Regions from separate parts of the Escherichia sp. TC-EC600-tetX4 genome, predicted to be linked through region 2. Evidence: riboswitches for the same ligand, from Rfam matches in the RefSeq annotation. Region 2 holds a riboswitch; each other region holds the start of a gene.
What was found. A riboswitch is a leader RNA that binds a small molecule or an ion and turns the genes downstream of it on or off. The one in region 2 is predicted to bind thiamine pyrophosphate.
Positions count from the first base shown of each region.

Region 1: linked by a shared signal. The riboswitch ahead of thiB (thiamine ABC transporter substrate binding subunit) and the one ahead of thiM (hydroxyethylthiazole kinase) in region 2 are both predicted to bind thiamine pyrophosphate.
Region 3: linked by a shared signal. The riboswitch ahead of thiC (phosphomethylpyrimidine synthase ThiC) and the one ahead of thiM (hydroxyethylthiazole kinase) in region 2 are both predicted to bind thiamine pyrophosphate.

Region 1 is NZ_CP079924.1:3,775,457-3,778,734, forward strand. Features, by position in the region: gene sgrR (DNA-binding transcriptional regulator SgrR) at 1-1,541, shown strand, start outside; TPP riboswitch at 1,575-1,674, shown strand; gene thiB (thiamine ABC transporter substrate binding subunit) at 1,705-2,688, shown strand; gene thiP (thiamine/thiamine pyrophosphate ABC transporter permease ThiP) at 2,664-3,278, shown strand, end outside.
Region 2 is NZ_CP079924.1:1,692,958-1,696,235, forward strand. Features, by position in the region: gene rcnB (Ni(II)/Co(II) efflux transporter accessory subunit RcnB) at 1-5, opposite strand, end outside; gene rcnA (nickel/cobalt efflux protein RcnA) at 224-1,048, opposite strand; gene rcnR (Ni(II)/Co(II)-binding transcriptional repressor RcnR) at 1,169-1,441, shown strand; TPP riboswitch at 1,533-1,629, shown strand; gene thiM (hydroxyethylthiazole kinase) at 1,664-2,452, shown strand; gene thiD (bifunctional hydroxymethylpyrimidine kinase/phosphomethylpyrimidine kinase) at 2,449-3,249, shown strand.
Region 3 is NZ_CP079924.1:4,285,062-4,288,339, forward strand. Features, by position in the region: gene nudC (NAD(+) diphosphatase) at 1-618, opposite strand, end outside; gene rsd (sigma D regulator) at 713-1,189, shown strand; TPP riboswitch at 1,241-1,341, shown strand; gene thiC (phosphomethylpyrimidine synthase ThiC) at 1,422-3,278, shown strand, end outside.

The DNA of each region.
Region 1 (3,278 bases), 2.1 Mb from region 2:
ATATGCGCACCCTGCTCAACACCATGCAGGATCGCGGCTGGCTGACGTGGGAAGCGGAAGTCGGGCGCGGTAAACGCTCGCGTCTGACATTCCTCTATACCGGGCTGGCGCTTCAGCAACAGCGGGCGGAAGACCTGCTGGAGCAGGATCGTATCGATCAACTGGTGCAGTTGGTTGGCGACAAAGCGACTGTGCGGCAAATGCTGGTTTCTCATCTGGGCCGCAGCTTCCGCCAGGGGCGGCACATCCTGCGCGTGCTCTACTATCGTCCGTTGCGTAATCTGCTACCTGGCAGCGCATTGCGCCGTTCCGAAACCCATATCGCCCGGCAAATCTTCAGTTCGCTAACGCGCATAAATGAGGAAAATGGGGAACTGGAAGCAGACATCGCCCACCACTGGCAGCAAATTTCACCGCTTCACTGGCGTTTCTTTTTGCGTCCAGGAGTCCATTTTCACCATGGTCGTGAACTGGAAATGGACGATGTGATCGCCTCTTTAAAACGAATCAATACGCTGCCGCTCTATTCGCATATTGCTGACATTGTGTCGCCGACGCCCTGGACGCTGGATATCCATCTCACGCAACCGGACCGCTGGTTACCGTTACTGCTGGGGCAAGTTCCGGCGATGATCCTGCCGCGCGAATGGGAAACCCTCAGTAACTTTGCCAGCCATCCCATCGGCACCGGTCCGTATGCGGTGATTCGCAACAGCACCAATCAACTGAAAATTCAGGCATTCGATGACTTCTTCGGTTACCGGGCATTAATCGACGAAGTTAACGTCTGGGTTCTGCCGGAAATTGCCGACGAGCCAGCCGGAGGGCTGATGCTAAAAGGTCCACAGGGCGAGGAAAAAGAGATTGAAAGCCGCCTGGAGGAAGGTTGCTACTATTTACTGTTCGACAGCCGCACCCATCGCGGGGCGAATCAGCAAGTCAGGGACTGGGTAAGCTATGTGCTTTCTCCAACTAATCTGGTCTATTTCGCTGAGGAACAGTACCAGCAACTGTGGTTCCCGGCTTATGGACTGCTCCCCCGTTGGCACCATGCCCGCACCATAAAGAGCGAAAAACCGGCTGGCCTGGAAAGCCTCACCCTAACCTTTTATCAGGATCACAGTGAGCATCGGGTGATTGCCGGGATCATGCAGCAGATTCTGGCAAGTCACCAGGTCACGCTGAAAATCAAAGAGATCGACTACGATCAGTGGCATACAGGAGAGATCGAAAGTGATATCTGGCTAAACAGCGCCAACTTTACCCTGCCGCTGGACTTCTCTGTTTTCGCACATTTATGCGAAGTGCCACTGCTACAACATTGCATTCCCATTGACTGGCAAGCCGACGCTGCTCGCTGGCGCAATGGCGAGATGAATCTGGCGAACTGGTGCCAGCAACTGGTCGCCAGCAAAGCGATGGTGCCATTATTGCACCACTGGCTGATCATTCAGGGGCAACGCAGTATGCGCGGCCTGCGCATGAATACCCTCGGCTGGTTCGATTTTAAATCAGCGTGGTTTGCGCCACCGGATCCATGATTGCTGGTTGATAACAAAATCACTACACTAACGCCGTTCTCAACGGGGTGCCACGCGTACGCGTGCGCTGAGAAAATACCCGTCGAACCTGATCCGGATAACGCCGGCGAAGGGATTTGAGGCTCCTTCTCAAGTCCTTTGCCACTCTTTTTTGAGGTGCAAAGTGTTAAAAAAATGTCTGCCCCTGCTGTTGCTGTGCACAGCGCCCGTTTTCGCTAAACCCGTTCTGACTGTTTATACCTACGATTCCTTCGCCGCCGACTGGGGGCCTGGTCCGGTGGTTAAAAAAGCCTTTGAAGCCGACTGTAATTGCGAACTGAAACTGGTGGCGCTGGAAGATGGCGTTTCGCTTCTCAACCGTCTACGGATGGAAGGCAAAAACAGTAAAGCCGATGTGGTGCTGGGGCTGGATAACAACCTGTTAGACGCCGCCAGTAAAACCGGACTGTTTGCCAAAAGCGGTGTGGCAGCGGATGCCGTTAACGTTCCCGGCGGCTGGAATAATGACACTTTCGTACCGTTTGATTATGGCTACTTCGCCTTCGTTTATGACAAGAACAAACTGAAAAACCCGCCACAAAGCCTGAAAGAACTGGTTGAGAGCGATCAAAACTGGCGGGTGATTTATCAGGATCCGCGCACCAGTACACCGGGGCTGGGTCTGTTGCTATGGATGCAAAAAGTCTATGGCGATGACGCCCCACAAGCCTGGCAGAAACTGGCGAAGAAAACGGTCACGGTCACCAAAGGCTGGAGCGAAGCCTACGGCCTGTTTTTAAAAGGTGAAAGCGATCTGGTACTGAGTTACACCACCTCTCCGGCTTATCACATTCTCGAAGAGAAGAAAGATAACTACGCCGCCGCGAACTTCAGCGAAGGTCACTATCTGCAAGTGGAAGTCGCCGCCCGCACCGCTGCCAGCAAGCAGCCGGAGCTGGCGCAAAAATTCCTCCAGTTTATGGTTTCTCCGGCTTTCCAGAATGCGATCCCAACCGGCAACTGGATGTATCCGGTGGCAAACGTCACGCTGCCTGCCGGTTTTGAAAAATTGACCAAACCCGCAACCACGTTGGAGTTCACGCCAGCCGAAGTGGCGGCACAACGTCAGGCATGGATTAGCGAATGGCAACGCGCCGTCAGCCGTTAATTCCCGGCTGGTTAATTCCAGGTGTAAGCGCCACCACGCTGGTGGTAGCGGTTGCGCTGGCGGCGTTTCTCGCCCTGTGGTGGAACGCGCCGCAGGATGACTGGGTGGCAGTCTGGCAGGACAGCTATCTGTGGCATGTGGTGCGCTTCTCCTTCTGGCAGGCGTTTCTCTCGGCACTGCTCTCTGTCATACCCGCGATATTCCTCGCCCGCGCGCTCTATCGCAGGCGCTTTCCGGGTCGGCTGGCGCTGTTGCGTCTGTGTGCAATGACCTTGATCCTCCCGGTGTTGGTCGCTGTTTTCGGCATTCTTAGCGTCTATGGTCGCCAGGGCTGGCTGGCAACACTCTGCCAATCGCTCGGTCTGGAGTGGACCTTTTCGCCCTACGGCCTGCAAGGTATTTTGCTGGCCCATGTGTTTTTTAATCTGCCGATGGCGAGCCGCTTATTACTCCAGGCACTGGAAAACATCCCCGGCGAACAGCGTCAACTTGCCGCCCAGCTTGGGATGCGTAGCTGGCATTTTTTCCGCTTCGTCGAATGGCCGTGGTTACGGCGACAAATCCCGCCGGTTGCTGCGCTTATCTTTATG
Region 2 (3,278 bases):
GTCATAAACTCTCCACTTTGGGGATCTGTAATATCAGTCGCATATCTTTCCTGCCATACAATATAACTGACAAGCGATATTTTGTTAGTGATCCCATGATTTCGTAAAAAGTGTAAATGAAAGGATGCCCTAAAAGCATCCTTAGCGAGCAGAGAGTCAGCGGAAATAGCTGATTTAAGAATCATCCTGGGCTGAAGATAACATGCAAGCCTAAAGGATTGAGTTATCGCATTATGCCCATGAAGCCATGTACGCCCATATACACACCGACTAAGCCAATCAACAGACTGGAAAAATAGGGGGCGCGTTTAGCGAGAGTGTTAAATCCGCTCCAGCGTTTTGCGACCTGCTGAACGCTGATTGCTGCGCCAACGCCTACGGTGACAAGCGTTAACGCCAGGCCAATGCTGAAACTGACGACCAGTGTTGCGCCCAGTGTCAGGGCTTTCAACTGAATGCATATCAACAGCACGGTAATTGCTGCCGGGCAGGGGATAAGGCCACCGGTTAAGCCAAATAACAAAATTTGCCAGTTGGTGACCTCTCTACCATCAAAGCGTCGTTTAATGTCATTGGCATGGGCTCGTGCATGGGCATCCTGATACTCGCCATGTTCGTGATGGTGATGATGTCCATGGTCGTGGTGATGTTCGTGATCGTGATGATGATGCTCATAATCATGCCCGTGCATATTCTCCAGCCAGTTGCGTTCGCCGCGCCAGGTACGCCAGAACATCCAGAACGCGGTGCTAATAATGATCACTGCGGAAATCAGCTGGAGCCACGGTTCTGCTGATTGAGCAGTAAAGCGCTTGCTGATCACCATCCCGCCAAAGGCAATTAACCAGACCACTGCGGTATGCGAAATAGTTGCTGCCAGTCCGAGCATCACCGCTTGTTTAATGGTGCCTTTGATGGCGATGATAAACGCCGCCATCATCGTTTTTGAGTGCCCTGGTTCCAGGCCATGAAGCGCACCAAGTAAGATGGCGCTGGGGATGAAGAACCAGGCGTTTCCTTGCTGAAGAAGAGTTGTAAATTCGGTCATGATAATAATTCTTAGTATTAATTCGGCAATCTGATTCTACTCCCCCCCAGTACCTGATACTACCCCCCAGTAGATTAATAGTGCTATGATTTTTCATATTCTTGTTAACCAGGTGTTGCCATGTCTCATACAATCCGTGATAAACAGAAACTGAAAGCGCGTGCCAGTAAGATTCAGGGCCAGGTCGTGGCGCTCAAGAAAATGCTCGACGAGCCGCACGAATGCGCTGCAGTTTTACAACAGATTGCTGCTATCCGTGGCGCGGTAAACGGTCTGATGCGGGAAGTGATTAAAGGTCATCTGACGGAACACATCGTTCACCAGGGGGATGAGCTAAAACGTGAAGAAGATCTGGATGTCGTTCTGAAGGTGCTGGATTCATATATCAAATAATTTATTAACGCGATTGTAAAACTGCCGTTTTTCCTCGTTTACAACGCGTGCGCTGGACATTACCATCCTCCTCTGCGATTTATCATCGCAACCAAACGACTCGGGGTGCCCTTCTGCGTGAAGGCTGAGAAATACCCGTATCACCTGATCTGGATAATGCCAGCGTAGGGAAGTCACGGACCACCAGGTCATTGCTTCTTCACGTTATGGCAGGAGCAAACTATGCAAGTCGACCTGCTGGGTTCAGCGCAATCTGCGCACGCGTTACACCTTTTTCACCAACATTCCCCTCTTGTGCACTGCATGACCAATGATGTGGTGCAAACCTTTACCGCCAATACCTTGCTGGCGCTCGGTGCATCGCCAGCGATGGTTATCGAAACCGAAGAGGCCAGTCAGTTTGCGGCTATCGCCAGTGCCTTGTTGATTAACGTTGGCACACTGACGCAGCCACGCGCTCAGGCGATGCGTGCTGCCGTTGAGCAAGCAAAAAGCTCTCAAACACCCTGGACGCTTGATCCAGTAGCGGTGGGTGCGCTCGATTATCGCCGCCATTTTTGTCATGAACTTTTATCTTTTAAACCGGCAGCGATACGTGGTAATGCTTCGGAAATCATGGCATTAGCTGGCATTGCTAATGGCGGACGGGGAGTGGATACCACTGACGCCGCAGCTAACGCGATACCCGCTGCACAAACACTGGCACGGGAAACTGGCGCAATCGTCGTGGTCACTGGCGAGATGGATTATGTTACCGATGGACATCGTATCATTGGTATTCACGGTGGTGATCCGTTAATGACCAAAGTGGTAGGAACTGGCTGTGCATTATCGGCGGTTGTCGCTGCCTGCTGTGCGTTACCAGGCGATACGCTGGAAAATGTCGCATCTGCCTGTCACTGGATGAAACAAGCCGGAGAACGCGCAGTCGCCAGAAGCGAGGGGCCAGGCAGTTTTGTTCCACATTTCCTTGATGCGCTCTGGCAATTGACGCAGGAGGTGCAGGCATGAAACGAATTAACGCTCTGACGATTGCCGGTACTGATCCGAGTGGTGGTGCGGGGATTCAGGCCGATCTTAAAACCTTCTCGGCACTTGGCGCTTATGGTTGCTCAGTTATTACTGCACTGGTGGCGCAAAATACCCGTGGCGTACAGTCGGTGTATCGCATTGAGCCTGATTTTGTCGCCGCCCAGCTCGATTCGGTGTTCAGCGATGTGCGAATCGATACCACTAAAATCGGTATGCTGGCGGAAACCGATATTGTTGAAGCGGTGGCAGAACGGTTGCAACGTTATCAGATCCAAAACGTGGTACTCGACACCGTTATGCTGGCAAAAAGCGGCGACCCGCTGCTTTCACCTTCGGCGGTTGCTACGCTGCGCAGTCGATTATTGCCACAGGTTTCATTAATAACGCCAAACTTGCCCGAAGCTGCCGCCTTGCTCGACGCGCCACACGCGCGCACCGAACAGGAAATGCTGGAACAAGGGCGATCGCTGTTGGCGATGGGCTGTGGCGCAGTGCTAATGAAAGGTGGTCATCTGGATGATGAGCAAAGCCCGGACTGGCTGTTTACCCGCGAGGGTGAACAACGGTTTACCGCACCGCGCATTATGACCAAAAACACCCACGGCACTGGTTGTACACTCTCTGCGGCGTTGGCTGCACTACGCCCGCGCCATACAAACTGGGCTGACACCGTACAGGAGGCAAAAAGCTGGCTTTCATCGGCGTTAGCCCAGGCCGACACGCTGGAAGTTGGTCACGGTATTGGTCCGGTTCACCACTTCCACGCCTGGTGGTGAGCACCGTACTATAGCTGCTTTGGTTATTG
Region 3 (3,278 bases), 2.0 Mb from region 2:
CGCCATAAACGCGGTCATTAAAGACTGAGGAAACGGCCACGGCTGAGAAGTCACGTAACGCAAGTTTTTAACTTTAATTCCGCTCTCTTCCATCACTTCCCGCGCGACTGCCTGCTCGAGGGTTTCGCCCACTTCGACGAATCCGGCAAGTACTGTATGGACACCGTTACGATGGCGGGTATGCTGGGCGAGGAGGATCGAATCATCGCGACGGATGGCAACAATAATGCAGGGGGCGATTTGCGGGTAGTAACGCTCACGGCAATGGCTGCACAGCATCGCCCATTCGGTTTTGCTCGGATACATTTCATGCCCGCAGTAACCACAGTATTTATGCGATCGGTAAAACTCCGCCAGTTGTACGCCTCGTCCGGCCAGTTGAAACAGCCCAACATCGAGATCAATGACCTGACGTACCGACCCCATATCGTGACGCCGCTGCTGTTGTACTAACCAAACAGGTTCCCCCTGCCATTCGCCGATTTGTAGTGCGCGCTGACCCACAAGATCGAAATTTGCCGCTTCGCCATATGGCAATTCTCCCTTCGGCAACCATAATTTTTGTTCATGGCTGACGACCCACCAGCCGTGATCTAATTTTTCAATTATACGATCCATAGCTCTTGCACTACCTTTGCATCACTGGCATGTTTAACATGGTTTTTACATTTCTCACTGAGCAGTTTTTGAATACAAACTTGCGGAGTCAATCATGCTTAACCAGCTCGATAACCTGACGGAGCGCGTCAGAGGAAGTAACAAACTGGTTGATCGCTGGCTACATGTACGTAAGCATCTGCTCGTGGCTTACTACAATCTGGTTGGCATTAAGCCTGGCAAAGAATCGTACATGAGGCTAAACGAAAAAGCCCTTGATGATTTTTGTCAGAGCCTGGTCGATTACTTGTCTGCCGGACATTTCAGTATTTATGAGCGCATTCTTCATAAGCTGGAAGGCAACGGGCAACTCGCGCGCGCCGCGAAGATTTGGCCGCAACTCGAAGCCAATACTCAACAGATTATGGATTACTACGATTCCAGTCTGGAAACCGCCATCGATCATGATAATTACCTTGAGTTTCAACAGGTTTTATCTGACATCGGCGAGGCGCTGGAAGCGCGCTTTGTGCTGGAAGATAAGCTGATTCTGCTGGTGCTTGACGCCGCCCGCGTCAAACATCCTGCTTGAGTTCTGCGCTGTTAACGCGTAATTTACATTCAATGCCCCATTTGCGGGGCTAATTTCTTGTCGGAGTGCCTTAACTGGCTGAGACCGTTTATTCGGGATCCGCGGAACCTGATCAGGCTAATACCTGCGAAGGGAACAAGAGTTAATCTGCTATCGCATCGCCCCTGCGGCGATCGTCTCTTGCTTCATCCGTCGTCTGACAAGCCACGTCCTTAACTTTTTGGAATGAGCTATGTCTGCAACAAAACTGACCCGCCGCGAACAACGCGCCCGGGCCCAACATTTTATCGACACCCTGGAAGGCACCGCCTTTCCCAACTCAAAACGCATTTATATCACTGGCACACACCCCGGCGTGCGCGTGCCGATGCGTGAGATCCAGCTTAGCCCGACGCTAATTGGCGGTAGCAAAGAACAGCCGCAGTACGAAGAAAACGAAGCGATTCCGGTCTACGACACCTCCGGCCCGTATGGTGATCCGCAGATTGCCATTAACGTGCAGCAAGGGCTGGCAAAACTACGCCAGCCGTGGATCGATGCGCGCGGCGATACCGAAGAACTTACCGTGCGCAGTTCCGATTACACTAAAGCGCGGCTGGCAGATGATGGCCTCGACGAACTGCGTTTTAGCGGCGTACTAACACCAAAACGCGCCAAAGCAGGACGCCGTGTCACCCAACTGCACTACGCCCGCCAGGGCATCATCACGCCGGAAATGGAATTCATCGCCATCCGCGAGAATATGGGCCGCGAGCGCATCCGTAGCGAGGTTTTACGCCACCAGCATCCGGGAATGAGCTTTGGCGCACATCTGCCGGAAAATATCACTGCGGAATTTGTCCGTGATGAAGTTGCTGCCGGACGTGCGATTATCCCGGCCAACATTAATCATCCGGAATCGGAGCCGATGATTATTGGTCGCAATTTCCTGGTAAAAGTTAACGCCAATATCGGCAACTCGGCGGTCACCTCTTCCATCGAAGAAGAAGTGGAAAAGCTGGTATGGTCCACGCGCTGGGGAGCGGATACGGTGATGGATCTCTCCACCGGTCGCTATATTCACGAAACCCGCGAGTGGATTTTGCGTAACAGCCCGGTGCCGATCGGTACAGTGCCGATCTACCAGGCGCTGGAGAAGGTTAACGGGATCGCCGAAGATCTTACCTGGGAAGCGTTCCGCGACACGCTGCTGGAACAGGCCGAGCAAGGTGTGGATTACTTCACTATCCATGCGGGCGTACTGCTGCGCTATGTGCCGATGACCGCGAAACGCCTGACCGGTATCGTCTCTCGCGGCGGTTCGATTATGGCGAAATGGTGCCTCTCCCATCATCAGGAAAATTTCCTCTATCAACACTTCCGCGAAATTTGTGAAATCTGTGCCGCTTATGACGTTTCGCTGTCGCTGGGCGACGGTCTGCGCCCCGGTTCTATTCAGGACGCCAACGATGAAGCGCAGTTTGCCGAGCTGCATACGCTGGGCGAACTGACCAAAATTGCCTGGGAATATGACGTGCAGGTGATGATTGAAGGCCCAGGCCACGTGCCGATGCAGATGATCCGCCGCAATATGACCGAGGAGTTAGAGCACTGCCACGAAGCGCCGTTTTACACTCTGGGGCCGCTAACTACCGATATTGCGCCGGGCTATGACCACTTCACGTCGGGGATTGGTGCGGCGATGATTGGCTGGTTTGGCTGCGCGATGCTCTGTTACGTAACGCCAAAAGAGCATCTGGGTCTGCCCAATAAAGAAGATGTTAAGCAGGGGCTTATCACCTATAAGATTGCTGCCCACGCCGCTGACCTGGCGAAAGGGCATCCGGGCGCGCAAATTCGCGATAACGCCATGTCGAAAGCCCGCTTCGAATTTCGCTGGGAAGACCAGTTTAATCTGGCCCTCGACCCGTTTACCGCCCGCGCTTATCACGATGAAACCCTGCCGCAAGAGTCAGGTAAAGTCGCCCATTTTTGCTCCATGTGTGGGCCGAAATTCTGCTCGATGAAAATCAGCCAGGAAGTGCGTGATTACGCCGCCACGCAAACTATTGAAATGGGAATGGCGGATATGTCGGAGAACTTCCGTGCC